4 regions of the Nocardioides marmotae genome follow, and region 3 is predicted to be linked to each of the others. Evidence: predicted binding sites of a transcription regulator. Region 3 holds the regulator's gene; each other region holds the start of a gene.

Region 1 (7,054 bases), 530 kb from region 3:
CACCGACGCCTGGACCGGCTTCGCCAACGCGCGCAAGCAGACCGGCTACCGCGCCGACCAGCTGCCCTCGACGCACCCGATCGCGGCCGACAACGTCGACCTGCACGCGGTCGAGGTGAACTTCGACATGATCACCTACGCCAAGGGCGCCTCTGTGCTCAAGCAGCTGGTCGCCTGGGTCGGGCTCGACCCGTTCCTGGCCGGCCTGCGCCAGTACTTCAAGGACCACGCGTTCTCCAACGCCACCTTCGCCGACCTGCTCGCGGCGCTGGAGAAGTCCTCGGGCCGCGAGCTCAAGGGCTGGGCCCAGGAGTGGCTGCAGACCGCCGGCGTCAACACCCTCGCCCCGGCCTTCGAGCTCGACGACCAGGGCCGCTACACGTCGTTCTCCGTCGAGCAGTCGGCCCACCCCGACTGGCCGACGCTGCGCCGCCACCGCCTCGGCATCGGCCTGTACGACGAGGTCGACGGCCGCCTCGTGCGGCGCGAGTACCTCGAGGTCGACGTCGAGGGCGCCTCGACGGCCGTCGAGGCACTCGTCGGGACCGAGCAGCCGGCGCTGCTGCTGCTCAACGACGAGGACCACGCCTACGCCAAGATCCGCCTCGACGAGCGCTCCCTGCAGACCGTCATCGGCGGGCTCTCGAAGCTCGAGGACTCCCTCCCCCGCGCCGTCGCGTGGACGGCCGCCTGGGACATGACCCGCGACGGCGAGCTGTCGGCGACCGACTGGGTCCGCCTGGTGCTGGCCAACATCGGCCAGGAGACCGACGCCTGGGGCGTCACCCGGATCCCGGCCTCCACCGCCCTCGCGGTCGAGCTCTACTCCGACCCGGCCGGGCGACCCGCCCTCCAGGAGGAGTGGGAGACCGGGCTGCGCTCGCTCCTGCTCGCCGCGGAGGCCGGCAGCGACCACCAGCTGACCTTCGCCCGCTCCTACGCGCTGGCGGCCCGCTCCGAGCAGGCCGTCGCCGACCTGCGCGGGCTGCTCGACGGCTCCTTCACCGTCGAGGGCCTCAGCGTCGACCAGGACCTGCGCTGGGAGCTGGTGAAGAACCTCGCCCGCCTCGGGGTCTTCACCGACGCCGAGATCGACGCCGAGCTCGACCGCGACGCGACGAGCGCCGGCCGGGAGAAGGCGGCCGCCGCCCGTGTGGCGCAGCCGACCGCCGCGGCCAAGCAGGCCGGCTGGGCCGCGATCATGGACCCCGCCACGCCGAACGAGACCTCGCGCGAGATGGTGCTCTCCATCTTCCGGTTCAACCAGGAGGAGGTCGCGGCGCCGTACCTCGAGAAGTACCTCGAGGCCGCCGAGACCGCGATCGACAGCCTCGGCTTCCACAAGGGCTCGGTCGTGCTCGAGCACGGCTTCCCGCGGCTCCTGGCCTCGGCGGAGACCGTCGCCCGGCTCGACGCCTGGCTGGCCGACAACACCGCCCCCAAGGGCGCGCAGCGCTACGTCGGCGAGGCGCGCGCCGAGCTGGCCCGGGCGCTGACCGCCCAGGAGCGTGACGCCCGCGGCTGACCCCGCGCGGACGCACGAACGGCCGGCCTCCCTCGGGAGGCCGGCCGTTCGGTGTCTCAGGGCCGGTTCGGTGTCTCAGGGCCGGTTCGGCGCCGGTGGGCCGATCAGGCCTCGCCGGCGTGCAGCGTCTGCGGGGGCCGGGCGTGCTCGGCGAGCATGTGGATGCCGCGGACCAGGCCGCCGACGAGATCGTCCGCGGCGAAGGCCGAGCGCATCTGGAGGGCGGCGAGCTCGACCTGGCGGTCGGTGAGCGTGCGGCGTACCCAGCCGCCGGTGACGATCTCCAGCGCCCGGGCGACGGGGTCGACCATCACCAGGATGCTGCGCGAGGGCGCGACCAGGGAGTTGTGCAGCTGTGTGGCGAACGAGCGCGGGTCACCCTCCGCCGTCCCGATGAAGACGGAGAACTCGACGCGCGAGAGACGCTCGGCCGCGCGGATCGCCTCGTCGAGGCGGGCCCGCTCGGCCTCGGTCAGGTGTTCACCACCGGGCACTGGCTCCACCCGCCTGTGAGTCGTCCCCGTCGGGGCCGGCGAGCTCGGAGGTGCTCTTGCGGGGGCCGCCGATCCACTGGTTCTCGACCGCGGGCGAGCCCGGCGTGACGCGCTCGCCGCGGATCATGGCCGGCGCGTAGACGACCACCCAGATCACGATGAACAGCAGCAGCGGGACGCCGCCGAAGAGCAGCACCGCGTGCAGGGTGTTGACCGGGTCCGGGTCCGACCAGCCCTCGGGCACGTCGGCGGTCGCGGGGGCAGCCTGCACGACGGCGGCGGTCAGGACGACGGAGAGGCCGGAAAGCAGGGCGGCGGCCCGACGAACGGGGCTGATCGAGGCGGTCACGCGTGCAGGATATCCGTAGCCCTCCCCCGCCCCGGCGCCCCGTCCGGTCAGATGGGTCACACGGCCGCGCGGAGCCTTCGGCGGCGGGGTGCCCACCTGTTAGACATGGGCCCCATGTTCACCGCGACCACCGGCCCCTGCGAGGACGGCGAGCAGACCTGCAACATCGCCTACGAGTGGTTCGGCAACGACACCGTCGCCGAGGTCGCCGACGTCATCATCGGCAAGCCGCTCGCGATCACCGCCCTCGTCATCCTCGGCCTCGTCATCCGCTGGGTGCTGCACAAGCTGGTCGACCGGCTCGTGGCCAGCGCCGAGGACGGCGTGCTGCCCGACCGGGTCACCCGCCTGCCCAAGCGGGGCAAGGCCGTCCACGCGGTCGCCGCGCGCGACGCGGCGACGCAGACCCGCCGGGTCCAGCGGGCCAAGACCATGGGCGACCTGCTCAAGAGCGTCGTCACCGGCGTCCTGGTGGCGATCTTCGGCACGATGATCCTCAGCGAGCTGGGGGTCAACATCGCCCCGATCATCGCCAGCGCCGGGATCGTCGGCGTCGCCCTGGGCTTCGGCGCCCAGTCACTGGTCAAGGACTTCCTCTCCGGCATCTTCATGATCTTCGAGGACCAGTACGGCGTCGGCGACGTCGTCGACGTGGGCGAGGCGACCGGCACGATCGAGGCGGTGAGCCTGCGCGTCACCCGGCTGCGCGACCTCAACGGCACCGTCTGGTACGTCCCCAACGGCGAGATCCTGCGGGTCGGCAACATGAGCCAGAACTGGTCCCGCGCGGTGGTCGACGTCAACGTCGCCTACGGCGAGGACCTGGTCCGGGTCCAGGACGTGCTCCGCGACGTCAGCCACGGCCTGTGGGAGGACGAGGACTTCCGCAACGTCGTCATCGAGGCACCGGAGGTCACCGGCGTGGAGATGCTGGCCGCCGACTCGATCACCCTGCGGGTGATGGTCAAGACCGCACCGATGGAGCAGTGGGGCGTCGCCCGCGAGCTGCGCCAGCGGATCAAGGCGCGCTTCGACCACGAGGGCATCGAGATCCCCTTCGCCCAGCGGGTCGTCTGGCACCGCGAGGAGGTCCGGGCCGCGCACGGCACGGACGTGTCGGCGCCGGAGTCCGAGTCCGAGGGCGAGCGGGCCGGCCAGGACGCCTGAGCCGCCGGCGTACGCGCCGCCGCACGCCCGAGCACACGACAGCGGCCCGCCCGGTCACCCGGGCGGGCCGCTGTGCGTCGTACGGCGGGACGTGCCCGCCCGCGGGTCAGCTCTTGAGCGAGGCGTCCAGCGTGATGGTGGTGCCGGCGAGCGCCTGGCTGACCGGGCAGCCCTCCTTGGCGCCGGTGGCGGCCTCGACGAACTTCTCCTCGGAGATGCCCTCGACGGTGCCGACGACGGTCAGCTTGATGCCGGTGATGCCGGTGCCCGGGGTCAGCTCGACCTCGGCGCTGGTCTCCAGGGTGGTCGGCGGGGTGCCGGCCTTGGACAGCGCGGCGGAGAGCGCCATGGAGAAGCACGAGGAGTGCGCCGCGGCGATGAGCTCCTCGGGGCTGGTCTTGCCGTTCGCCGACTCGGCGCGGGAGGGCCAGGACACGTCGAAGGTGCCCACGCCCGAGGACTGGAGCTCCACGGAGCCGGAGCCCTCCTGGAGCGAGCCCTGCCAGGTGGTCTGCGCGGTGCGCGTCGTTGCCATGCCTCGATCACTCCTGTGGGGTCGGTGGCCAGTGTGCGGCCGGGGGTCTGGTCCGTCGCGAGTCTGGCACGCGGATGCAACGGACTGGAGAGGCGTCGGCAGAATGGGACCCGTGACCACGTTCTACGAGGAAGTCGGCGGCTTCGAGACGTTCCGCCGCATCGTCGCGACCTTCTACGAGGGTGTGGCCACCGACGAGGTGCTGCGGCCGATGTACCCCGAGGAGGACCTCGGGCCCGCGGAGGAGCGCTTCCTGCTCTTCCTCGTCCAGTACTGGGGTGGCCCGACGACGTACTCCGAGACCCGTGGGCACCCGCGGCTGCGCATGCGCCACGCGCCGTTCCAGGTCACCCCGGAGTCGCGCGACCACTGGCTCAAGCACTTCCGCGCCGGGCTCGACGCCGTCGACCTCACCCCCGAGCAGGAGGCCCAGCTCTGGGACTACGTCACCCACGCCGCGCAGTTCATGGTCAACACCGTCGACGAGCCGCCCGCCGCGACCTGAGGCCCGATGCCTGATGCTCAGCCGGTGACGGCCTCGTCGAGGAAGTCGAGGTCGTCGGCGAGCACAGGGCGTACGTCGCCGCGCGACCCCACCCAGCCCACGCCCGGCTCGTAGCGGCGCACCACCCGCGCCGGGTTGCCCGCCACCACAGCGTGGTCCTCCACCACACCGCGCACGATCGAGCCCGCCGCGACCACGACGTTGCGGCCCAGCCGGGTGCCCGGCAGCAGCACCGCGTGGTGGCCGATCCACGACCCCGCCCCGACCACCACCGGGTCAGAGGGGCCGAACTGCGCGCCGACCGGCCGGTCCGGCACCTGGTAGCCGTGGCTGGCGTCGGTCACGAACACGCCCTGCCCGAAGAACACGTCGTCGCCGATCTCGATCGACTCGTGCGCGGTGATGCTCGTCCGCGCGCCGATGACGCACCGGTCGCCGACCACCAGGCCCCGCGGCGGCAGCGCCTGCTCATTGGTCCCCCAGCCCACCGACAGCGTCACCTGGCGACCCACGAGCGTCCGCTCGCCGAGGTGGATCGAGGAGGCGTTGAGGATCGTCGCCGGCGGGAAGTCGATGCACGACCCCGCCCCGAAGCTCCCGAACTCCTCGGCCGCCCGCGTCCCCGGCACGATCTCCCCCGCCCGGTCCACCCACCGCCACCCGGCGTGGACGGCACGGTTCAGCAGGCGTGGGATGAGGCGCACGGGCGGACCCTAGCGGTGCTGTCTCACCTTCGGCTTTCGGGCCGTGGGTAGCGGCCGCCCCCGCTGGTCGAGCAGGAGGCGCCCTGGCGCCGACGTGTCGAGGCCCCTGGCAGCCGACCTTCGGCCTGCGGGCTGTGGGGTGGTTGCGGCTTTGGCAGCTATGGGCCAGGTACGTCGTGGGTCGCGGTTCGCTGCCGGGTCTCTGGCCGCCGCCTCGCGCTGGCGCGTCCGACCCCGCTCTGAAGATCTGAGAACAGACCCTTCCATTCGAGCAGCTGTTCGACTAGAATGAGGCATGGCCTTGATCGCGACGCTCGAGCACCCGCTGGACACCCCAGCCGACGTGCTGAGCCTCGCGCGCGCCAAGCAGCGCGCGGCTAACGCGGCCGAGGCCGAGCTCCTCGAAGCGGCGGTCCAGTGGTGCGTGCTGCACCCGGCGGAGTCGTTGGACGAGGCGGCGACGTGGTCGGTGTTCCGCGGGTTCGGTGACAAGCCGGTCTGCCTGGCGGGTGAGGGTGCGCCGTTCGTGACGGAGTTCGCGGTGGTGGAGTTCGCGGCCGGGCTGGGGAAGTCGGAGGACGCGGGTCGGGCCTACCTGGCCGAGGCCCTCGAGCTGCGCTACCGGCTCCCGAAGCTCTGGAAGAAGGTCACCGACCTCGACCTGCCGGCCTGGAAGGCCCGCTCGTTGGCTCGCCGGACGTTGCACCTGCCGAAGAAGGGCGCCGCGTTCGTCGACACCCACGTCGCACCGGTGGCCTCCACGATCGGGCCGGCGGCGTTGGAGCGGCTCCTGGAGGAGGCGCTGGTCCGGTTCGACCCCGACGAGGCCCAGCGGGTGGCGACCGAGCGGGCCGAGGCCCGGCACGTGACCATCCAGTCGCGACAGGTGTCCTTCGACGGGCACGTCGACGTGTGGGCGACCCTCGACCTGGCCGACGCGCTCGACCTCGACGACGCCCTCGAAAAGGGCGCCGCGCGGCTCGAAGCACTGGGGTGCACCGACACCCTCGACGCCCGCCGCTCGGTCGCTCTGGGTGACATGGCGCGGCGGCAGCTGAGCCTGGAGTTCGACACCGATCCCAAGCCCCTCGTGGTCCACGTCCACCAGAGCCCCGACGGGACCCTGGACGACATCACCCGGGTCGAGAACGTCCGCGGGTTCGTCCTGATCACTCAGCTCGCCGACTGGTGCACCCGCGCCGCACGAGCCGACACCGGCAAGACGATCACCGTGAAGCCCGTCATCGACCTGGCCGAGCGGATCCACGTCGAGGCCTATGAGGTCCCCGACCGCCTCTCGACCCAGACCCGACTGCGCGACCTGCACTGCGTGTTCCCCTGGTGCACCCGCCCCGCCCACGCGTCATCGCGAGTGGATGACGACCACGTCATCCCCCACGCCAGGGGCGGACCGACAGCGACCGAGAACATCGCGCCACTCTGCCGACGCCACCACCGCGCCAAGACCCACGGCGGCTGGTCACAACAATCACCCTCGCCGGGCACGTTTGAGTGGCGAAGTCCCACCGGACTCACCTACCGGGTCGACCACCGAGGCACCCACGACCTCGACCCACCGCCGACGGACCAGCCGCCCCCGCCATAGCCCCACCGCCACGACCCCGCCGGAGCACCCCGCCGGCGGGGCACAGGCACGCCCGGAGCACGAGGTCGGCGGTCGACGTAACGGACCAGCCTCGTCGCGACAGGTAGCGGGAGGAGCACCCCCTGCGGCAGCACGGAACGGGCGTCTGGCTCCGACGGTGGCGCTCGCG
Region 2 (7,054 bases), 2.1 Mb from region 3:
GTCGCCGTCAGCGAGGCCGAACGGCTCGCCGGCGCGGAGGCCGGGATCGAGGCGCCCACCCGGGTGCTGCCCAACGGGGTGGACCTGCTGCGCCTGGAGGTGCAGGGCCCGCAGCAGCGGCTGGCGGCCCGCCGCGGGCTCGGCCTGCCCGACGTGCCGACGGTGGTGTGCGTGGGCCGGCTGACCCGGCAGAAGGGCCAGGACGCGCTCCTGGACGCCTGGCCCTCGGTGCGCGAGCGGGTGCCGACCGCGCAGCTGGTGCTCGTCGGCGACGGCCCGGACCGCACCGAGCTGGAGCGGCGGGCCGCCGACCTCGACGGCGTGCTGCTGGCCGGCGGCCGCACCGACGTGCCGCTGTGGCTGGCCGCGGCCGACGTCGTCGTCGCGCCCTCGCGCTGGGAGGGGATGCCGCTGGTGCCCCTGGAGGCGATGGCCTGCGGGCGCAGCGTGGTCGCCACCGCGATCCCCGGCATCGTCGAGGCCGTCCCCGACGACGCGGGCCAGCTGGTCGCGCCGGGCGACGCCCACGCCCTGGCCGACGCGGTGGTCTACCGGCTGCAGGCCCCCGACGTGGCCACCGACGAGGGCTGGGCCGGGCGGCTGCACGTGGAGGACCACCACGACGAGCTGACCGCGGCCCGCGAGGTCATCGGCGTCTACCTCGCGGTTCTCCGGGAGCGGCGGGGCCGAGCCGCACGGCGCCGACCTCTCCTCGCGGCGCCCGGACGAGGACCGGGAGCGTCCGGCACAGGATCTTGACGTCGCTCCACAGCGACCAGTTCTCGATGTAGAAGTTGTCGACGCGGGTGCGCTCGGCGATCGAGGTGTCCCCGCGGAGCCGGTGCACCTGGGCCAGCCCGGTGAGCCCGGTGGGGACGCGGTGCCGGTCGGCGTACCGGCTCTCGCTGCGGCTGAAGACGTCGACGAAGTGCGGCCGCTCCGGGCGCGGGCCGACCAGGCTCATGTCGCCCTTGAGCACGTTGACCAGCTGGGGCAGCTCATCGAGGCTGGTGCGGCGCAGGAACCGCCCGACCGGCCCGACCCGCTCGTCGCCGTCGATGCTCCAGCGGGTGGCGCTCTCGGCCTCGTCGTCGGGCTTGAGCGAGCGCAGCTTGTAGAGGGTGAAGGGCTGCCCGCCGGTCCCGACGCGGGTCTGGCGGAAGACCACGCCCGGCCCGGTCTCGATCCGCGAGGCCAGCGCGCACGCCGCGATCAGCGGGGCGGTGAGGACCAGGCCGACCGAGGCCAGCGCCACGTCGAGGGCGCGCTTGCCCCACCGCGCGAGCGGCCGGTGGCCCCAGCGGCGCAGCCGCATCAGCGTCACGCCCTGGACCACCTCGGTGCCGCGGGTGCCGGTCGCGCCCATCAGCTCGTGGAAGCGGGGCACCACGAAGACCTGGCGGTCCTGCTCGACGCAGCGGCGCACGACCGCCACGGTCTCGGCGTCCGGCGGGGCGGGGAAGGCGAAGACGACGTCGTGCACGCCGAGGTCGGTCATCGCCTGCTCGAGCCGGTCGATCCCGCCCAGCAGCGGGACCGGCAGCCGCCGGGCGCTGGCCCCGCGCTCGACGATCCCCACCGGGCGCAGGCCGAGCTGGGGCTGGTCGAGCAGGGTGGCGGCCAGCGCGGAGCCCACCGGCTCACCGCCGACGATGATCACCGGGTGCCCGGCGAGCCCGCGGCGGCGCAGCGCGTGGATGGTCGTGTACGCCGCCGTGCGGACCACCAGCAGCAGCAGGGCCAGGCCCGCGGCGAACGCCGGCACGACCGGCCAGGTCGGGTCGCCGGTCACGCCGATCCGGGGCGCCGCGGCCACCAGCGCCAGCGTGCCGAGCACCGCGGCGAGCAGCAGCCGCGGCAGGTCCTCCAGCACCGAGAGCACCAGCCGCGGGCGGTAGAGGTCGGCGCTGGAGCAGGTCAGCAGCACCGCTGCCGCGGCCGCCCCGACCGGCACCGCCCCGATCCGGACCGTGCCCACGACGGGCGCGGCCGCGGCGACGACGGCCAGCAGGTCCAGGAGCACCAGCAGCGGGCGCTGGGTGCGCAGGGACGGCAGCCGACCCGCCCAGCGTTCGGACATGCGCATGCGACGACACCCCCCGGAGGAGGGTCTACCCCCGCCCCGGGACGGTCAACCCTCGCGGGCCGCCTCGCCGGCCGCCCGGCACGATGGGGGCGTGGCCACCACCGTCGACGCCCTGCTCGAGGAGTGGGGGCTGGTGCGCGACGGCGAGCCGCACGCCTCGGACCGCGCGAGGGTGCTGCCGGTGCGCGGCGAACGTGGGGCGGCCGTGCTCAAGGTCGGCGTCGTCGAGGAGCGCACCGAGCACGAGGCGCTCGCCCTCCAGCGGTGGGGCGGCGCCGGCGCGGTGCGCCTGCTGCGGGCCGACCCGCACCGGCGCGCGCTGCTCCTCGAGCGCCTCCCCGGACCCGATCTCGCCGACCCGGCCGCCGGCCAGTGGGACGTCGCGGCCTGCGAGCTCGTCGGGGCGCACCTGGCCCGCCTCCACGTCGACCCGCCGCCGCAGGTGCCCCGCCTGGCGACGTACGTCGCGGGGCGGACGGAGGCGCTGGCCGGGCTGCCCCGCGACGCCCCGCTGCCGCGGCGCCTGGTCGAGCAGGCGGTCGCCCTGGGCCGCTCGTTCGTCGCCGACCCCGGCGCGGAGCGGCTGCTCCACACCGACCTGCACCACGCCCACCTGGTCGCGGGCGAGGACCCGGACGAGTGGCGCGCGGTCTCGCCCAAGCCGCTCGCGGGCGACCCGCACAGCGAGGTCGCGCCGCTGCTGTGGCACCGCTGGGAGGAGGTGGCCGGTGACGTCCGTGGCGCGCTGCGGCGGCGTTTCCACGCCGCGATCGACGCCGCCCTGCTCGACGAGGACCGCGCCCGGGACTGGGTCGTGGTGCGCACCGTCCACCGCGCGCTGGCGCACCTGGCCGACCGCGAGGTGGTCACCCGCTGCGTCGCGGTCGCCAAGGCCGTCCAGGAATAGCCCCGGCCGTCCAGGCCGGCGGACCGGACGAAGATGCGACGCGCGCGCCGGATGCGGGTGAGAATCCTCGCGTGTCCCAGCTCGTCTCCGTCAACGTCGGCACGCCCCGCGAGGCGGCGTGGGCCGGCATCGGCCGCACCAGCATCGACAAGGCTCCGGTGACCGGTCCGGTCGAGGTGGGCCGGCTCGGCCTGGCCGGGGACAAGGTCTCCGACACCCGCCACCACGGCGGGGTCGACCAGGCGGTCTACGCCTACGCCCGCGAGGACCTCGACCGCTGGGCGGTCGACCTGGGCCAGGAGGTCCGCGACGGGCAGTTCGCGGAGAACCTCACCACCCGCGGCGTCGAGGTGACCGAGGCCGAGGTGGGGGAGCGCTGGGCGGTCGGCACCGCGCTGCTCGAGGTGGCCTACGTCCGCACGCCGTGCAACGACTTCAAGACCTGGATGGGCCGGTGCGGCTTCGACAACCGCGCCTGGGTCAAGCGGTTCACCCTCGACGGCGCGCCGGGGGCCTACCTGCGGGTGCTCGCGCCCGGCACGGTCCAGACCGGTGACGCGGTGGAGGTGCTGCACCGGCCCGGGCACGGCGTCACCATCGCGACGATGTTCCGCGCGCTGCACACCGAGCCCGCGCTGCTGCCCCGCCTGCTGGAGGTCGAGGGCCTCGCGGAGAAGGCACGCCGCAAGGCCGAGCAGTACGTCGCCGCCCGCTCCTGAGGGAAAAACTTTGATCGGGTGTCCAATCAAAGAGAACTCCCTACTCGCGAGTTGGAAGTGACGTAGGTTACCTGGAACGATCCGCGACGGGAGGAGCGGCCGCTTTGGCCTCCCCTCCCTGCCGTCACCCAGGAGAGCCATGCCCGTCATCCACGACACCAGCTTCGTCGACCACCTGGCCCCGAACATGGCCGTTCAGTTCCTCGACCGTGTGGCCGCGTCGTCCGCGGCCGAGGCCTTCCGCTTCCCGCGTGGGGAGGCATGGGAGTCCGTCACCTGGGCTCAGGCGGGCGAGCGGGTACGCCGCCTGGCGGCCGGTCTGCTGGCGCTCGGGCTGGAGTCCGAGCAGCGCGTCGGCATCGCCGCGGGCACCCGCTACGAGTGGATCCTCTCCGACCTGGCGGTCATGTGCGCCGGCGGCGCGACCACCACGGTCTACCCGACGACGAACGCCCCCGACGTGGCGTACATCCTCGGCGACGCCGAGTGCCGCATCGTCTTCGCCGAGGACGACGAGCAGCTGGCCAAGATCCGCGGGCACAAGAACGAGCTGCCGCACCTGATGAAGGTCGTCACCTTCGACGGCGCCGCGGACGGCGACTGGGTCATCACGATGGACCACCTCGCCGAGCTCGGCGAGAAGTACCTCGCCGACCACCCCGACGTCATCGAGAAGACCGCGCAGGCGATCAAGCCCGAGCAGCTCGCGACGCTGATCTACACCTCCGGCACCACCGGCAGGCCCAAGGGCGTGCGCCTCCAGCACCGCTCGTGGGTCTACGAGGGCGCGGCGATCCAGGCCCAGGACATCCTCCACGAGGAGGACCTGCAGTTCCTGTGGCTGCCGATGGCCCACTCCTTCGGCAAGGTGCTGCTCTCCAGCCAGCTCGCGTGCGGCTTCGCGACCGCCATCGACGGCCGGATCGACAAGATCGTGGAGAACCTCGGCATCGTGAAGCCGACGTTCATGGGCGCCGCCCCCCGCATCTTCGAGAAGGCCCACGGCCGCATCGTCACGATGCAGGCCGCCGAGGGCGGGGCGAAGGAGAAGCTGTTCAAGAAGGCCTTCGAGGTCGGCATCAAGGTCGACCGGCTCAAGCGCGACGGCAAGAGCGTGCCGCTCGGCCTCAAGCTCCAGCACGGCCTGTTCGACAAGCTGGTCTTCAGCAAGGTCCGCGACCGCTTCGGCGGCCGGGTCCGCTTCTTCATCTCCGGCTCGGCGGCGCTGAACCAGGAGATCGCGGAGTGGTTCAACGCCGCGGGCATCCTCATCCTCGAGGGCTACGGCATGACCGAGAACGCCGCCGGCGCGACGGTCAACCACCCCGACGGCTACAAGATGGGCACCGTGGGCCCCGCCCTGCCGGGCGCCCAGGTCCGCATCGGCAAGGGCGACGAGGTCCAGATCAAGGGCCCGCACGTCATGGAGGGCTACCACAACCTGCCCGAGGAGACCGCCAAGGCGTTCACCGAGGACGGCTGGCTGCGCACCGGTGACAAGGGCTCGCTCGACGCCGACGGGTTCCTCACCATCACCGGTCGGATCAAGGACCTGTTCAAGACCTCCGGCGGCAAGTACATCGCCCCCTCGGCCATCGAGTCGAAGTTCAAGGCGCTGTGCCCCTACACCAGCCAGTTCATGGTCTTCGGCAACGAGCGCAACTACTGCGTCGCGCTGATCACCCTCGACCCCGACGCGATGGCGGCGTGGGCCGGGGAGAACGGCATGGCCGACAAGTCCTACTCCGAGGTCGTCGCCTCCCCGCAGGTCAAGGAGATGGTCGCCGGGTACGTCGAGCAGCTCAACGGCCGCTTGAACCGGTGGGAGACCATCAAGAAGTGGGAGATCCTCGACCACGACCTCACCATCGAGTCGGGCGAGCTGACCCCCTCGATGAAGGTCAAGCGCAACGTCGTGGAGGACAACAACAAGGCGCGGATCGACGCGCTCTACGCCTCCTGATCCACCGCTCCACCCCCAGCTCCGCCCACATCTGAAGACGGCTCCACCGCAGAGGTGGCCACCCCCGGTTGACGCGTTCGAACGCATGTTCGATACTGGGGTGTGGCCACCTCTTCGTCTGCAGCGCCCTCCGCGGGGGGTGAGATCGAGCGCCTGCGCGAGCGCATGCAGCGGATGACCGACGGCGTCGCGCGCCGGCCGCTGCCGACCCATCCCGCCCTCGGCGGCGTGGTGCAGCTGCGCACCGGGGGCAGCTACGAGGTCGACAGCGTCACCCTCGCGCTGGCCCTGATGGCCGGCCCCTCGCAGGCGGGTGAGTGGTGCGCGGTCGTGGGCGTGCCGGACTTCGGCGCGGAGGCGGCCGCCGCCGCCGGCGTCGCGCTGGGCCGCACCGTGCTGGTCCCCGAGCCCGGGGAGCAGTGGCTCGAGGTCACCGCGGCGCTCGTCGACGTCGCCCCGCTGGTCGTGCTGCGGCCGCCGCCCCGGGTGGGGGAGCACGTCGCGGAGAAGCTCGGCGCCCGGCTGCGCAAGCGCGGCGCCGTGCTGGTCTCCCTCGGCCCGTGGCCGCGCTGCGAGGTCCGGCTGACCACCTCCGAGCCCCGGTGGACCGGGGTCGGTCTCGGCCACGGCCACCTGCGCAGCCGCCGGCTGGTCGTCGAGGCGCGTCGCGGCTCGGCTCCACCGCGGCGTACGGCGCTGTGGTTCCCCGGCGAGCAGGGCGAGCCCGTGCCCGCGCCCGCCGCCCCGGTGGTCCTCCCCGGTCCCGTCGCGGTCGCGGGCTGAGATGCGCGCGCTCGTCGTGTGGTGCCCGGACTGGCCGGTGGTCGCCGCCCTGGCCGAGGAGGCGCTGCCCCCGCGGCAGCCGGCCGCGGTCTTCTCGGCCAACGTGGTGCAGGCCGTCAACGGCCCCGCCCGAGACTTCGGCGTACGCCGTGGCATGCGGCGGCGCGACGCCCAGGCGCGCTGCCCCGAGATCGCCGTCCTGCCCGCCAACCCCGACCGCGACGCGCGGGCCTTCGAGGACGTGCTCGTGGTGCTCGAGCAGCTGCGGCCCGGGGTGGCCCCGCTGCGGCCTGGCCTGGTGGCGCTCCGCTCGCCGGGCCGGTTCTACGGCGGGGAGTCCGAGGCCGCGGCGGTCGTGGCCGAGCAGCTGGTCGGCCACGGGGTCTGGGACTGCCGGGTGGGGATCGCCGATGAGCTGTTCACCGCCGAGCAGGCGGCCCGGCGCGCCGGGCCGCAGGACAGCGTCGTGGTGCCGGCGGGGGAGTCGGTGCCGTTCCTGCGCGCCCTGCCGGTCGAGGTGCTGGAGGACCCCGAGACCGTCGGCCTGCTCAAGCGGCTGGGCCTGCGCTCGCTGGGCCAGCTGGCCGACCTGGGCG
Region 3 (7,054 bases):
CGCCGCGGTCGGGCCGGACGCCGGTCATCATCATCACGTGGTTCGGCAGGGTCTCCATGACCGGCAGCGAGTGCGCCCGCGGGAAGTGCCGGCCGTCGGCCCGCAGCGCCGCGAGGTTCGGCATCAGGCCGCTGTCGATCTCGTCGGGCCGGCACCCGTCGACCACCAGCACGTAGGCGCGGCGGCGGTCACGGTTCCCGGCGGCGTACGCGGGGGAGCCGGCTCCGAGCGCGGTGGAGAAGGTGAGCGCGAGGCCACCGGCGCCCGCGACCTTGAGGACCGTACGCCGCTCGGTCGCGGCGGGCGGACGGGCGGCGGCGCCGGTGGTGGCGCCGGCCTGTTGCTGCGGGGCGCACATCAGCGCACCGGCCTATCGACGGCGACGACCGTGTTGGTGCCGGCGCGGGTGGCGAAGGAGCGCGACCAGGTGGCGGTGGTGCGGCGGTCGAGGCGCGAGCCGATGACGTACCAGTCCATCTGCACGCGCGCGGGGGTCACGTCGAGCACGCAGTAGCCGTGGGAGTCGAAGTCGAGGTACTTGATGTGCGGGTTGGCGGTGCGGATGACCTGCTCCACGGCCCGGCTCGCCGTCCGGGGCGGCACCCCGAGGATGTCCTTGAGGTTGTCGGAGGTGACCGAGGAGCAGACGAACTCCACGCCGGCGGTCTCGCCGGCGAGCGGGTAGAGCCCGCGGTCGAAGGGGAGGTCGGATGCCCAGCCGGAGTGGATGTCGCCGGTGAGGAAGACGGTGTCCCTGATCCCGCGGTCGCGGATGTGGGCGAACAGCTCGCGGCGGTCGTCGGTGTAGCCGTCCCACTGGTCGACGTTGTAGGGCAGGCCGTCCTGGGGGAGCAGCCCGGTCACGTCGTTGACCGGCGTGAGGAGGTCCGCCGGCAGTGCCGCGAAGGTGACCGGCGCGATCATCACGGGGTTGCCGACGAGCTTCCACTGGGCGGCGTCGCGGGCCAGGGAGTCCTTGAGCCAGCGCATCTGCTGCCGGCCGGTGATGGTCCGGTCCGGCTCGCTGACCGCCGGGTCGAGGACGGGGAGGGCGACCTGCTCGCTGCGGTGGGTGCGCAGGTCGAGCATGCTGAGCTCGGCGAGCGTGCCGAACCGGAGGCGGCGGTAGAGGCGGGTCCCGTCGCCGAGGCGCGCGGTGCCGTCGAGGCGGACCGGCATCCACTCGTCGTAGGCGCGCAGCGCGCGGGCGCGGCGCCGTCGCCAGCCGCCCTCGCCGCCCGGCCCGGAGCCGGGCGTGTGGTTCTCCGCGCCCTCCAGCCAGGCGTCGTTCGCGGTCTCGTGGTCGTCCCAGACGGTGATGAACGGGGCCTTCGCGTGGAGGTCCTGGAGGTCGGGGTCGGTCTTGTACTGCGCGTGCCGCTGCCGGTAGTCGTCGAGGGAGACGATCTCCCCGGCCGGCTCGTGGCGGCGCACGATCACCTCGCCGGCGCCGTAGCGGCCCGCCTCGTACTCGTAGAGGTAGTCGCCCAGGTGCAGCACCGCGTGCAGGTCGTCGCGGCGGGCCAGGTGGCGGTAGGCGGCGAAGTAGCCGGCCTGGTAGTTGGCGCAGGAGACGACCCCGAAGCGCAGGTTGCGCGGGCTCGCGCCGGGGGCCGGCGCCGTGCGGGTGCGGCCGACGCGGCTGCGCTGGCCGGCCGCGGTGAAGCGGTAGTGGTACCAGGTCGCGGGGCGCAGGCCGGTGACGTCGAGCTTGACGGTGTGGTCGCGGCCGGCGCTGGTGACGAACGTGCCGCGGCGCACGACGTCGCGGAAGGAGCGGTCGGTGGCGACCTCCCACCCGACCTCGGTGCGCGGCCCGCGGCCCGACCCGGCAGTGGCCGCCCGGGTGGGGGTGACGCGGGTCCAGATCACCACCGCACCCGGCAGGGGGTCGCCCGAGGCGATGCCGTGCTGGAAGACGCGGTGGCGGCGGGAGGTCGAGGCGGGGCTGGTGGCGGGGCCATCGGCGGCGGCGGGGGCGAGCGTCGCGACGCCGAGGCCCACGGCCCCGGTGGCGACGACGGTGCGGCGGCCGACGGAGCCCGCGGGGCTCGGCCGGTCGGGCTGGGTCGTGGTCACGCTTGCCCCAACGACGCGGCCGCCCGGACGTGATGCCTCCAGCGGCCCGGACGCCGCCTGTTCAGACCGGGTACGCCGCCCGGTCACCGGGGAGGGGTGGGCCTCAGCCGACCGAGGTCGAGCTGTGCTGCCTCGACTCCGACACGACCACTTCCGGGTCGTTCGCCTCGTCGGCGGGCGCCCGCCGGTCCAGCCGGCGCCCGAGCCGAGCGGCGACGAGGAAGCCCAGGCCGATCACCAGCCATCCGGCGATCGCGTCGAGGACCCAGTGGTTGCCGGTGCCCACGATGACCACGGCGGTGATCAGCGCGTAGGTCCAGCCGAGCGCGCGCACCCAGGAAGTGCGCGCGTTCATCTGCACGATGATCGCAACCCACAGGGCCCAGCCGGCGTGCAGCGAGGGGAACGCGGCGAGCTGGTTGGTCAGCCCGCCGAGCCCCTTCGGCGCCGAGGCGTCCGAGCCCCACCAGCCGTCGGCGGCGTGGAGGGAGAGCACGTCGACGTACCCCTCGACGAAGCGCGGCGGCGCGGTCGGCAGCAGCAGGTAGAGCGCCAGGCCGATCAGGGTCGCGGCGACGAGCGCCCGGCGGGCGGGCACGTAGTGACGGGCGCCGAGGCGGTAGAGCCAGAGCAGGGCCACGGCGGTCACGACGTAGTGGGCGGTGGCGTACCAGTAGCTGGAGAGGAGCCCGAGGATCTTGGTCTCGACGAAGACCTGGTTGAGGGAGGCCTCGAAGTGCAGCCCCACCAGGCTCTCGACGTGCAGCAGCTCTTGGGCGCGCACGAGCGCCGGCGCCAGCGAGTCGTCGGCGAAGAGCCGCGAGCCGCTGTAGAGCACGTAGAGGGTCAGGACCAGGGCCAGCTCGACGACCCCACGCCGCAGGCGTGGGTACCTCGTGGGGCTGGCGACGTCGCTCACAGGTCCAAGATTGCCGTATGCCGGCGGTGATGAGCATCCGGCTTACCCCTGATTCGCCCCCGGATCGACCCGGGGACGCCGTCGGAGCCTGTCTCTCGGGCCTCTCGGCCACCGGTGTGCACTCGCGGCCGGACCGACGTCACATCCGGCGCAGGACCGCGGTGACCTTGCCGAGGATGGTCGCGTGCGTGCCGTCGATGGGCTCGTACGCCGCGTTGTGCGGCAGCAGCCACACCTTGCCGTCCTTGCGCTGGAAGGTCTTGACCGTCGCCTCGCCGTCGATCATCGCCGCGACGATCTCGCCGTTGTCGGCGGTCGGCTGCTGCCGGATGACGACGTAGTCGCCGTTGCAGATCGCCGCCTCGACCATCGAGTCGCCGGCGACCTCCAGCAGGAACAGCTGACCGTCGCCCACGAGCTGCTTGGGCAGCGGGAAGACGTCCTCCACGCGCTCCTCGGCCAGGATCGGGCCACCGGCCGCGATCCGGCCGACCATCGGGACGTACTGCGCCTCGGGCAGCATGTCGCCCACGCCCGTCTCGTCGACCGCCCCGTCATCGGCGCTCGCCATGGCCCGCCGCGCGGCCATCACCTCGGGCAGGAACACCTCGAGGGCGCGCGGGCGATGCGGGTCGCGCTTGAGGAAGCCCTTCTCCTCGAGCACCTTCAGCTGGTGGGCCACGCTCGAGGAGCTGGTCAGCCCGACCGCGTCCCCGATCTCGCGCATGCTCGGCGGGTAGCCACGGCCCTCGATGCTGTCGCGGATGTGGGCGAGGATCCGGGTCTGGCGCGGGGTCAGGCCGGTGACGTCGGGCGCGCCGTCGGGCATCTCGGTGACCTTGGAGCCGGGGTTCTTCGCCATGGGGAGGTGCCTTCCGGGGTAGCGCGGTGACGGGCGAGCGGTGGTGCGGGGCCTTGACAGCACCGTAGAGCCTTCCGCGCCCGTGTTCAAACACCTGTTCGAAGGTGTGTCGCGCGGGCGTCGGTCGGCTCGGTCGGCTCGGCGGGCGAGGAGGGTGGCGCGGGGCCGGCGCTGGTTGGATCGGGCCATGGAGAACACCAGCTGTGTCGTCACCGGGGCGGCCCGCGGCATCGGCCGCGGCATCGCCGAGCTCATGGTCGCCCGCGGTCACCGCGTCGTGGTCACCGACGTGGACGGGGAGGGGGCGGCCCGCACCGCCCGCGAGATCGGCGCGGCCGAGGGGGTGGCCCAGGACGTGCGCGACCCCGCCTCGCACGCCGAGGTCGCCCGGGTGGCGGCGGGCCACGGCGACGTCGTCGCCTGGTTCTCCAACGCCGGCGTCGGCGACGACGGGACGCTCGTGGACCTGACCGAGGAGCAGGTACGCCGCCTGGTCGAGGTCAACCTGCTCGGCGCGGTCTGGAGCACCCGCGCCGCGCTGGCGGCGTTCGGCCCCCGCGGCGGGGACCTCGTGCTCACCGCCTCGCTCTCGGGCCTCGGCCCCGTCCCGGGGCTCTCCCTGTACGCCGCGACGAAGGCCGCGGTCGTCTCGCTCGCATCCTCGGTCTCCCTCGAGGCGCCGCGCGGGGTCCGCGTGCACGCGCTGTGCCCCGACGGCGTGGACACCACGCTGGTCGCCGAGATGCGCCCCGACGGCCTGGCCAAGCGGCTGGTCAGCTCCGGTGGCCACCTGCTGTCGGTGGAGGAGACGGCCCAGGCGGCGGTCGACCTCGTCGGCTCGCGGCGCGTCGTGCGCACCCTGCCCGGGTGGCGCGGCGCCGCGATGCGGGTGGGCCAGCTCGCGCCGTCGCTCTCCGGCCCGGCGCTGGCGGTGTTCGCGGCCCAGGGGAGGCGCCGCCTGCGCTGAGAAGCGTTCGAACATTCGTTCGCACAGGTCCTTGATCTGTTCGAACAAGTGCTCTACGGTCGTACATACGTTCGATCGAACGTCTGCTCGATGACTGGCTCGCCGACCACTGTCGGTGGTCGCGGTTAGACATCGGTGCAGACCGAGATCGACACGACCCGAGGCTGACCGCCGCTTCCCCAGGAGGTCCCGCATGAGCACCATCACCGCCACCCGCGCCCCGTACGCCACCTCGTTCGACCGCCCCACCCGTGGGGCGACCGTGCGGCTGACCCGACGCGGCCGGCTCGTGGTCTTCCTGCTCGCGCTGGCCTTCGTGCTCGGCGTCGGCCTGTTCATCGCCGCCGGCTCGGTCGCGACCGACGAGGCCGGCACCCCCGAGCCCACCCGCGTCGTGATGGTCGGCACCGGCGAGACCCTGTGGGGGATCGCCGCCGACCTCGCCGAGGACGGCGACGTCCGCGGCATGATGAACCAGATCGAGCGGCTCAACGCCCTCGACACCGCCGCGCTCGACGCCGGCCAGCGCCTGGTCGTGCCCGCGGCCTGACCACTCGGCTGCTCGGTCGCCCGACCTGCGGGCGGCCACCACGCACGTCGCCGACCGCTTCGACCCCGGCCGGCGATCAGGGGAAGACAGGGGCGGGGCCGTTCGCGGCCCCGCCCCTGCGGCGTGTCCGGCCCTGGCCGACCGGGACGACGGGGCCGGCCCAGGCTCGGAGGCGCCGCCGGGCGATGCCAAGGAGTCCATCATCCGGATGCTCGCCGCGGGCAAGGCATTCTCACCGTCCGCCCGCCCCCTCCCGCCCCCTCCCGTCGCCGAGTAGTCACCTTTGGCGGGCCGAGTGCTCACTTCCGGCACGGCGAGTGCTCACTTCCGGCGGGCCGAGTGGGCACTTCCAGCGCGGCGAGTGCTCACTTCCGGCGGGCCGAGCAAGCACTTCTGGCCAGGGCAGCTGCCGGGGTAGTCGGAAGTACCGACTCGGCCGGTCAGAAGTGCCGACTCGGCGGGGCAGAAGTGCCGACTCGGCGGGGCAGAAGTGCCGACTCGGCGGGGCAGAAGTGCCGACTCGGCGGGGCAGAAGTGCCGACTCGGCGGGGCAGAAGTGCCGACTCGGCGGGGCAGAAGTGCCGACTCGGCCGGTCGGAAGTGCCGACTCGGCCGGTTAGAAGTGCCGACTCGGCGGGTCAGCGAGCGGCGCGGCGGCCGCCGGGGGCGACCGAGGGCGGCTGCGGGCCGGGGTCGCGCGGCGGGGGCGGGGAGGTGATGCCGAGCTCGCGGAGGAGTCGGACGATGAGCATCAGCCCCGCGAAGAGGCAGGCGACCGCGCCGAGGGAGGCCAGTGCGAGGAAGGCCCACGCGGCGGACTCGCCGCCGCGGGCGGTCGCGCCGAAGTCGATGGCGGCGTACACGAGGTAGCCCCAGGCCACGACCAGCGCTGTGACCCCGAGGGCGAGCAGGGCCAGCCGCGGCTGGAACGCCGGGCGGCGCTTCGCGCCCCGCCTCGACCCCGCCCGCTTGCCCGCCGCCACGGGGCTCATCATCCCTGATCGCGGGCCGTCGCGCTGCCCCGACCCGCGGCGGCGATGCGCTCGGCCGTGCCACGGTGGTCCGGCCGCGGCGTGATCGCCCCGAGCCGGATCGCCCCGAAGGCTTTACGCTGTCATTTGTGCATGGCGAAGTGGGGACCTCGTCGGTGCCGGGCGGAGGCCTCGGCGCGTCGACCGGACCCATGCCGATGCTCGATCCGTTCCTGCGGGACGCCCACGACGTCGACCAGGTCGTGCGGGCGGTCCTCGCGGTGGTGGCCGGGGGGCCCGCGGTGGTGCGGGCCGCGCTCGCGCTGAGCGAGGGTGGCGGTCGACGGCTCCGGTTCGTCGACAGCGCCGCGGCCGTGGGCCAGGACGATCTCGACTGGTCCCACATCGACGCCTACGACGACGTACCGCTGACGACGGTGGTCCGCACCGGCGAGGTGGTTCACGGCGGGCTCGACGACTTCGGGGGGCGCTACGCCTCCTTCCTGCAGGGCCAGGGCGAGCGGGGCGTCGCCGCGGTCGCCGCGCTGCCGCTGCCGGGGACCGGCTCGCCGATCGGCGGGCTGCTGGTCTACCTCTCCGACCCGGCCGCCCTCGACGAGCGCCGGATCGCGACGTTCCGCTCGATCGCGCGCCGCGCCTCCGACGCCGTACGTCGCGTGCGACTCGCCTCGGGCCGCCGGGGCTC
Region 4 (7,054 bases), 1.0 Mb from region 3:
GGCGCAGCCAACGGCGCACGCGCGGCACCGCGAGGGCGGCCGACGCGAGCAGCACGACGAGCGGGCCGAGCGCCCAGGCGAGCAGCGCGACGGCGAGGAGGGCCAGCGTGCGCTGGAACCTCAGGCCGGACCCCACGCCCTTCACGGACGCCGACCCTAGGGGCCGGCGGCGGCGCCTCAGGGCCGGACGCGCGGGCCGAAGGTCGCGCTCGCGCCCTTGAACGCCGCCGCGCGCGCCTTGGCTGTGTTGCGGAAGAACAGCAGCTGGGCCTGCTCGAGCCGCTCGAGGGCGAAGGTACGACGCGCGCTGCGGGTCGTCGCGCCCTCCAGCAGCCGCTTGGCCGCGGCCAGCTGGTCCGGCGAGCGGGTGGCCAGCCGGCGCGCGAGCGCGGTCGCCTCCGCCACCGGGTCCGCCGCGAGCTCGGTGACCAGCCCGAGGTCGTGGGCCTCCTCGCCGTCGATCACGTCGGCGGTCATCGTCAGCAGCTTGGCGGTGTCCGGGCCGACCAGCTCGCTCAGCGACCGGATGCCGCTCATGTCCGGGATGATCCCCCACTTGCCCTCGAGCACCGACCAGCGCGAGTCGGGTGCGGCGATGCGGAAGTCCGCCGCGAGCGCGATCTGCAGGCCCCCGCCGAGGCAGTGCCCATGCACGGCCGCGACCACCGGGACCGGCAGCCGGCGCCAGGCCCAGCAGGCCTCCTGGAAGGTGTTCGTGCCGCGCCAGGGCACCGGCAGGAACGCCGGCACGATCCGGGCCGGCTGGCGCAGCACGTGCGCGAAGTCCAGGCCCGCGCAGAAGGCGTCGCCCTCGCCGGCGATCACCACCGCACGCACCGAGCGGTCGCGCCGCAGCCGGTGGGCGGTCGCCGCCAGCTCGGCCAGGATCGGGAGGGTCAGCGCGTTGAGCTTCTCCGGACGGGCCAGCCGCACCTGGGCGATGCCGTCCTCGACGGTGCACGTCACGGTCATGGGCTGATCCTAGGGAGGAGGCTCGCCGAACCCGGAGGTGGCCGACCGGGCGACGTACGGCTAGATTGTGCGTGTCACGGTCGCTGGTCCCCCTCGTCGTCCCCCCACGTGCGAGGAGCTCCGGCGGCCGTGACGCTTTTCCGGGGCCCGTCCACCGGATCCGCCGGTCGGGTTGCCGCAGCGGCCGGGTGGGCAATGATGTCGGCGTGGCCGACCAGCGCGCGGGACAGCCCGCGGACCCTCGTGACCTCGTCGACGTGGCGCACCTCGTCACCGCCTACTACACCGGCGTGCCCGACCCCGACGACGTCGCCCAGCAGGTCGCCTTCGGCACCAGCGGGCACCGCGGCACGTCGCTGTCCACGTCGTTCAACGAGACCCACATCCTCGCCACCACCCAGGCGATCTGCGACCACCGGCGCGAGCAGGGGTACGACGGGCCGCTGTTCCTCGGCCGCGACACCCACGCGCTCTCCGAGCCGGCGTGGGCCTCGGCGCTGGAGGTGCTCGTCGCCAACGACGTGACAGTGCTCGTCGACTCCCGCGACGGGTACACCCCCACGCCCGCGGTCTCCCACGCGATCCTGCGCGCCAACGGCGGCCGCGGGTCGACCGGTGGGGCCGGCGCCGGGCTCGCCGACGGCATCGTGGTCACCCCCTCGCACAACCCGCCCAGCGACGGCGGGTTCAAGTACAACCCGCCCCACGGCGGCCCCGCCGGGAGCGAGGCGACCTCCGCGATCGCCGCGCGGGCCAACGAGCTGATCGCCGGCGGGCTCGGCGACGTACGCCGCGTGCCGTTCGCGCGGGCGCGCGCCGCGGCCGGCTCCTACGACTTCCTCGGCACCTACGTCGACGACCTGCCCTCGGTGGTCGACATCGAGGCGATCCGTCGGGCCGGCGTGCGGATCGGCGCCGACCCGCTGGGCGGGGCGTCCGTGGCGTACTGGTCGGAGATCGCCGACCGGCACGGCCTCGACCTCACGGTCGTGAACCCGCTCGTCGACCCCACGTGGCGGTTCATGACGCTCGACTGGGACGGCAAGATCCGGATGGACTGCTCCTCCCCGCACGCGATGGCCTCGCTGATCGAGCGGCGCGCGGACTACGACATCGCCACCGGCAACGACGCCGACGCCGACCGGCACGGGATCGTCACCCCCGACGCGGGCCTGATGAACCCCAACCACTTCCTCGCCGTCGCCATCGGCCACCTCTTCGGCGGCGCCCGGCCCGGCTGGCCCGAGGGCGCGCGGATCGGCAAGACGCTGGTCTCCTCCTCGATGATCGACCGGGTCGCGGCGTCGCTGGGCCGGCCGATGGTGGAGGTGCCGGTCGGGTTCAAGTGGTTCGTGCCGGGGCTGGTCGACGGCTCGTTCGGCTTCGGCGGCGAGGAGTCGGCCGGCGCGTCGTTCCTGCGGATGGACGGCACCACCTGGACCACCGACAAGGACGGCATCATCCTCGCGCTGCTCGCGTCCGAGATCCTCGCCCGCACCGGCCGCTCGCCCTCCGAGCACTACGCCGACCTCGTCGCCGAGCACGGCGAGCCGGCGTACGCCCGCATCGACGCCCCGGCCACCCGCGAGCAGAAGGCGGCGCTCGCCCGGCTCTCGGCCGCGGACGTCACCGCCACCGAGCTCGCCGGCGAGCCGATCACCGCCACCCTCACCGAGGCCCCCGGCAACGGTGCGCCGATCGGCGGGCTGAAGGTGACCACCTCCTCGGCGTGGTTCGCCGCGCGGCCCTCCGGCACCGAGGACGTCTACAAGGTGTACGCCGAGTCCTTCCGCGGCCCCGACCACCTCGCCCAGGTCCAGCAGGAGGCGCAGGCGCTCGTCACCGCCGCGCTGGGCTGAGCGGCTCGCATCGCCGGGAATGCTGCCATCGGACCTGTCGGCCGTCGGCGGTGGCGCCTAGCGTGCGGACATGGAGACCACAGCTGGGACCAACGCACCCGCAACCGTCAGCCTCGGCGCCGTGAATGTCGCCGCCCACGACCCCGAGGGCCTGGCCGCCTTCTGGTCCACGGTGCTCGGCGCGCCGTCCACGTCGCCGATGCCCGGGCTGGTGATCCTGCCCGCGACGCCCGGCGGCTTCGGGATGATGTTCATGCCGCGCACCGACGAGTCCGGCAGCACCCTCCACCTCGACCTCACCGTGCCGTGGGGCAGCCGCGCAGCGGAGGTGGAGCGGCTCCTGGCCGCGGGTGCAGAGCACCGGTGGGACGTGCTCGACGAGGTGCCGTGGGTCCGGTGGACGACCCTCGCCGACCCTGAGGGCAACCTGTTCTGCCTCGGCGAGCACCCCCCGGGCGAGCCGACCGCCTGAGGCTCGCTGGACGCCCGCCTCGGCGGCCGTGGCCGGCACCGCACGCGTACTTCATGGTCTGGCACTGCCCCCTGCCCGCGCACCTGGGCGCGCCCGGGAGGTGGCTCGACGCGACTGAGGCCGAAGCGGAGCTAGGTGATCGCCACTGGTGGCCGCTGGCTGCCCACGCAGCGTCCTCCGCTGCGGTCGGCGCACCCTGGTCCGACTAGAGGCTTCGGCGCGATCCACAACCTGCGCGAAGACCCTTCCGTTCGCATAGTTGTTCGAATATACTTTGGACATGACTCGACCCGCCGTCCTCGCACCGGCCGCGCTCCCCGCGGCCGACGACGCGGTGACACCTGCCGCGTTGCTGGACCGGGTGCGTGCGGCACGGACGGCTGCGGACGCCGCCGAGGTCGAGCTGCTCTCGCTGGCGGTGGAGTGGGCGCACGCGCACCCGGTCCTCCCGGGCCAGGAGGCCTGGAGCGTGCCGGGGACGACCGCGGACCCGGCTCCCGAGTCCGAGGTCGAGTGCGCGGAGCTCGCCGGGATCCCCCCGGTGCGCTGGGACGCACCCGCGGCGTTCGCCGCCGCGAACCGGATGTCCACCGAAGCCGGGCAGGCGCTCATCAGGGACGCGCTCGTGCTGCGCCACCGGATGCCCAAGACCTGGGCCCGCACCCTCGCCGGCCACGTCACCGCCTGGCGAGCACGTCGCATCGCCCAAGCCGTCCTCGGCCACGACAACGACGTCGCCACCTACGTCGACGACCACGTCGCGCCCGTGGCCGGCTCCATCGGCATCGTCCGCCTCGACCGCGTCGTCGACGAGGCGATGCTGCGCCTCCACGCCGAGGAACGCGAGCTCGCCCAGCTCGCCGCCCTCGACGCACGCTACGTCCGGCTCGACGAACGCACCCTCAACCACACCGGCATCGCCGAGCTCGTCGTCCGCGGGGACTGGAAGGACCTCCACGACGTCGACGCCACCATCAGCCGCATCGCCGCCATCCTCGGCACCGCAGGACAACCCAGACACGGGGAGTCCCTCGACGTCCGCCGCTCCATGGCCGTCGGCGTCCTCGCCGACCCCGCCGCCGCCGACGCCCTCCTCAACGGCGAGCGACCGGCGCGGCCGGGCACCCGGACCGTGCTCCACCTCCACCTCACCGACGCCGCCCTCTGGGGCCTGGACCCCGTCGGCCGCAACCAGACCGCCGCCCGACCCGAGCTCGAACAGGTCATCCGCTCCTGGTGCGGCCGCACCGACACCCACCTCGTCGTCCAGCCCGTCCTCGACCTCAACGACCACACCCACGTCGAGCAGTACGAGATCCCCGACCGGCTCCGCGACCAGGTCGCCCACCGCGAACCCCACTGCGTCTTCCCCTGGTGCACCCGCCCCGCAGCAGCCTGCGACTGCGACCACATCACCCCCCACGGCGCCGGCGGCGCGACCTGCACCCACAACCTGGCTCCCCTGTGTCGGCGGCACCACCGGCTCAAGACCCACGCACGATGGCGATACCGACCCCTCGACCCCGTCACCGACCCCGGCGTCCACCTCTGGACCGACCCCCACGGCCGGCAGTACCTCCGCGGCCCCACCGGCACCGTCGAGATCACCGCACCGTGAGGCCCAGGCCGCCGACCCCTCGTGTCGAGCGCGTGGTGCGACGAGGATGACGCCATGGACCAGCTCCTCGCCACGACTGATGACGGTGTCGACCTCCACGTGGCCGGTTGTGGCCAGGGCCCCGACGTCGTCGTGCTCTCAGGCGGTCCGGGGTGCGTGCACTACCTCGCGGACGCCGCTCTCGCGCCGGACGGGTGTCGATCCTGGTTCCCGGATCCGCGCGGCGTCGGTCGCTCCGGTGGCGGACCGCACGACATGGCGCGGGCCATCGAGGACCTGGAGGTCGTGCGTCGCTCCATCGGTGCCGAGTCGTGGATCGTGCTGGGGCACTCCTGGGGATCCGACCTCGCCGTGCGCTACGCACTTGAGCACCCTGACCGGGTGGCAGGAGTCGTCGGCATCGCGGGTCACGGACTGCACCGCGATCGGGAGTGGTCGGCCGCGTACGAGGCCGGCGCCGCGGCGGAGACCCCGATCGAGATCGACCACGTGCCTGACATCAATGACTCGCTGATGGACTCCTTCAAGGGGTGGATCCACCAGCCTCGCCTGTGGCGGGAGCTGGCCGACAGCCCGGTGCCGATGCGGTTCATCGCGGCGGGACGGGACATCCGCCCCAGGTGGCCACTCCAGCAGCTGGCCGAGCTGGTCCCCCAGGCAACCTTCGAGACCGTCCCGGACGTCGTACACGACTTCTGGGCGACCGATCCCGGGCTGTGGCGAGCGACGTGCTCGGCCGCGTGCGTCGACCTTGCTCAGAGGTGGTCGGGCACGATCAACGCGTCGGGGTCCTGACGGGGCGGGAGGGCGGCGAGGGCGGCCTGGACGAGGGCGACGCGCCCCTTGACGACGAGCGCCCGACGGACCCGGCCGGCCACGCCCCCGCCGAGCTTCTCCTCCACGACGCGGGTGACCTCCTCGTCGGTGTAGGTCGGGCGGGTGCCGGGCTCCACGTCGACGTCGGGCAACCCGACGAGCACGGGGAGCACCTGGTCGCCGAGCGCGTCGAGCAGGCGGAAGCGCTGCAGGGTGGTCAGCGCCTGCCACGCCTCGTCGACGTCGCGGCGGCCGCGGCGTACGTCCTTGTCCTGGGCGGCGAAGACCATCTTCGCGGCTCCGGTCAGGGCAGCGGTCAGCTCGTGCTCGGTGAACCTCACTGCTCCAGTCTGGCCCCCAGCGTCGACCGCAGCCACGCCACCTGCCTCCGGACGTGGTGCGGGCCGCCGCCCTCGTGGTCGTTGAACGGGTAGACCTCGATCTCGGCCGGGCCCGCCCAGGCGTGGAAGGCGGCGAACACCGTCGACGGCGGGCAGGTGCGGTCGCGCAGCGCCACCGAGAACAGGGCGGGCGCGGTCGCCCGCCGCGCGAGCACCGCGCCGTCGACGTGCGCGAGCGTGGCGAAGGCGGTCTCCACGCGGTCGCGGTGGGCGCCGAGGTAGCGGACCAGCTCGAGGTAGGGGTCGGTCTGCGCGACCGCCACCGCCCGTCGTACGTCGGCGAGGAACGGCACGTCGACGAGCGCCGCCGCGACCGAGCCGGGCGCCAGCGCGGCGACGGCGGTCGCGAGCGCGCCGCCCTGGCTGGCGCCGGCGACGACGACCCGGTCGGGGTCGACGAGCGGATGCGCGCGCAGCACGTCGAGGGCGGCGACGGCGTCGGCGTACGCCCGGCGGTAGTAGTAGCCGCGGGGGTCCTCGATGCCGCGCGTCAGGAACCCCGGCTGCGCCGCGCCCGCCCCGGCCGGGTCGCCCGTCGCGCCGACGCTCCAGCCGCTGCCCTGCCCGCGGGTGTCGACGACGAGGTGGGCGTAGCCGGCGAGCGCCCACAGCACGTGCTCGTGCGGGAGGCCGCGGCCGCCGTTGTAGCCCTGGTACTGCACCACCCCCGGCAGCGGACCGGGCCCGCGCAGCGGCGCGGGCGGCAGGTGCAGCCAGGCGTGCACCGGGTGGTCGTCGTGGCCCGCCAGCTCGACCGCGTGGGTCTCCACGGCCACCAGCCCCGCATCGACGAGCTCGTACGTCGCGTGCGGACCGCGCGCCCGCTGCGGGGCGAGGGTCTCGGCCCAGAAGCCGTCGAGCCCGGCCGGCTCGAGCAGGTGGGGCCGGTAGGCCCGCAGCTGCTCGAGCGGCCAGT

The links. The regulator LexA, encoded in region 3, represses DNA repair genes until DNA is damaged. The targets are predictions, from matches to a motif close to TCGAACANNTGTTCGA.
Region 1: a site for LexA is predicted at 5,547-5,562, ahead of HPC71_RS06285 (HNH endonuclease signature motif containing protein). Genes of this name have one in related genera too.
Region 2: a site for LexA is predicted at 5,753-5,768, ahead of imuA' (DnaE2-dependent mutagenesis accessory factor ImuA'). Genes of this name have one in related genera too.
Region 4: a site for LexA is predicted at 3,555-3,570, ahead of HPC71_RS19610 (HNH endonuclease signature motif containing protein). Genes of this name have one in related genera too.

What each region holds. Positions count from the first base shown of each region.
Region 1 covers NZ_CP053660.1:1,302,991-1,310,044, reverse strand. Annotated here, with positions in the region: gene pepN (aminopeptidase N) at 1-1,525, shown strand, start outside; gene HPC71_RS06315 (DUF5130 family protein) at 1,630-2,019, opposite strand; gene HPC71_RS06310 (hypothetical protein) at 2,006-2,368, opposite strand; gene HPC71_RS06305 (mechanosensitive ion channel family protein) at 2,483-3,535, shown strand; gene HPC71_RS06300 (OsmC family peroxiredoxin) at 3,642-4,070, opposite strand; gene HPC71_RS06295 (globin) at 4,174-4,575, shown strand; gene HPC71_RS06290 (acyltransferase) at 4,593-5,279, opposite strand; gene HPC71_RS06285 (HNH endonuclease signature motif containing protein) at 5,575-6,885, shown strand.
Region 2 covers NZ_CP053660.1:3,038,992-3,046,045, reverse strand. Annotated here, with positions in the region: gene HPC71_RS14530 (glycosyltransferase) at 1-759, shown strand, start outside; gene HPC71_RS14525 (sugar transferase) at 647-2,080, opposite strand; gene HPC71_RS14520 (aminoglycoside phosphotransferase family protein) at 2,178-2,993, shown strand; gene HPC71_RS14515 (MOSC domain-containing protein) at 3,065-3,712, shown strand; gene HPC71_RS14510 (AMP-dependent synthetase/ligase) at 3,852-5,675, shown strand; gene imuA' (DnaE2-dependent mutagenesis accessory factor ImuA') at 5,850-6,458, shown strand; gene HPC71_RS14500 (DNA polymerase Y family protein) at 6,460-7,054, shown strand, end outside.
Region 3 covers NZ_CP053660.1:775,893-782,946, forward strand. Annotated here, with positions in the region: gene HPC71_RS03690 (alkaline phosphatase family protein) at 1-358, opposite strand, end outside; gene HPC71_RS03695 (alkaline phosphatase D family protein) at 358-2,079, opposite strand; gene HPC71_RS03700 (phosphatase PAP2 family protein) at 2,183-2,998, opposite strand; gene lexA (transcriptional repressor LexA) at 3,138-3,860, opposite strand; gene HPC71_RS03710 (SDR family NAD(P)-dependent oxidoreductase) at 4,048-4,827, shown strand; gene HPC71_RS03715 (LysM peptidoglycan-binding domain-containing protein) at 5,021-5,377, shown strand; gene HPC71_RS03720 (hypothetical protein) at 6,016-6,369, opposite strand; gene HPC71_RS03725 (ATP-binding protein) at 6,561-7,054, shown strand, end outside.
Region 4 covers NZ_CP053660.1:4,122,283-4,129,336, forward strand. Annotated here, with positions in the region: gene HPC71_RS19590 (hypothetical protein) at 1-145, opposite strand, end outside; gene HPC71_RS19595 (crotonase/enoyl-CoA hydratase family protein) at 178-972, opposite strand; gene pgm (phosphoglucomutase (alpha-D-glucose-1,6-bisphosphate-dependent)) at 1,179-2,831, shown strand; gene HPC71_RS19605 (VOC family protein) at 2,902-3,303, shown strand; gene HPC71_RS19610 (HNH endonuclease signature motif containing protein) at 3,584-4,921, shown strand; gene HPC71_RS19615 (alpha/beta fold hydrolase) at 4,976-5,716, shown strand; gene HPC71_RS19620 (hypothetical protein) at 5,677-6,078, opposite strand; gene HPC71_RS19625 (acetylxylan esterase) at 6,075-7,054, opposite strand, start outside.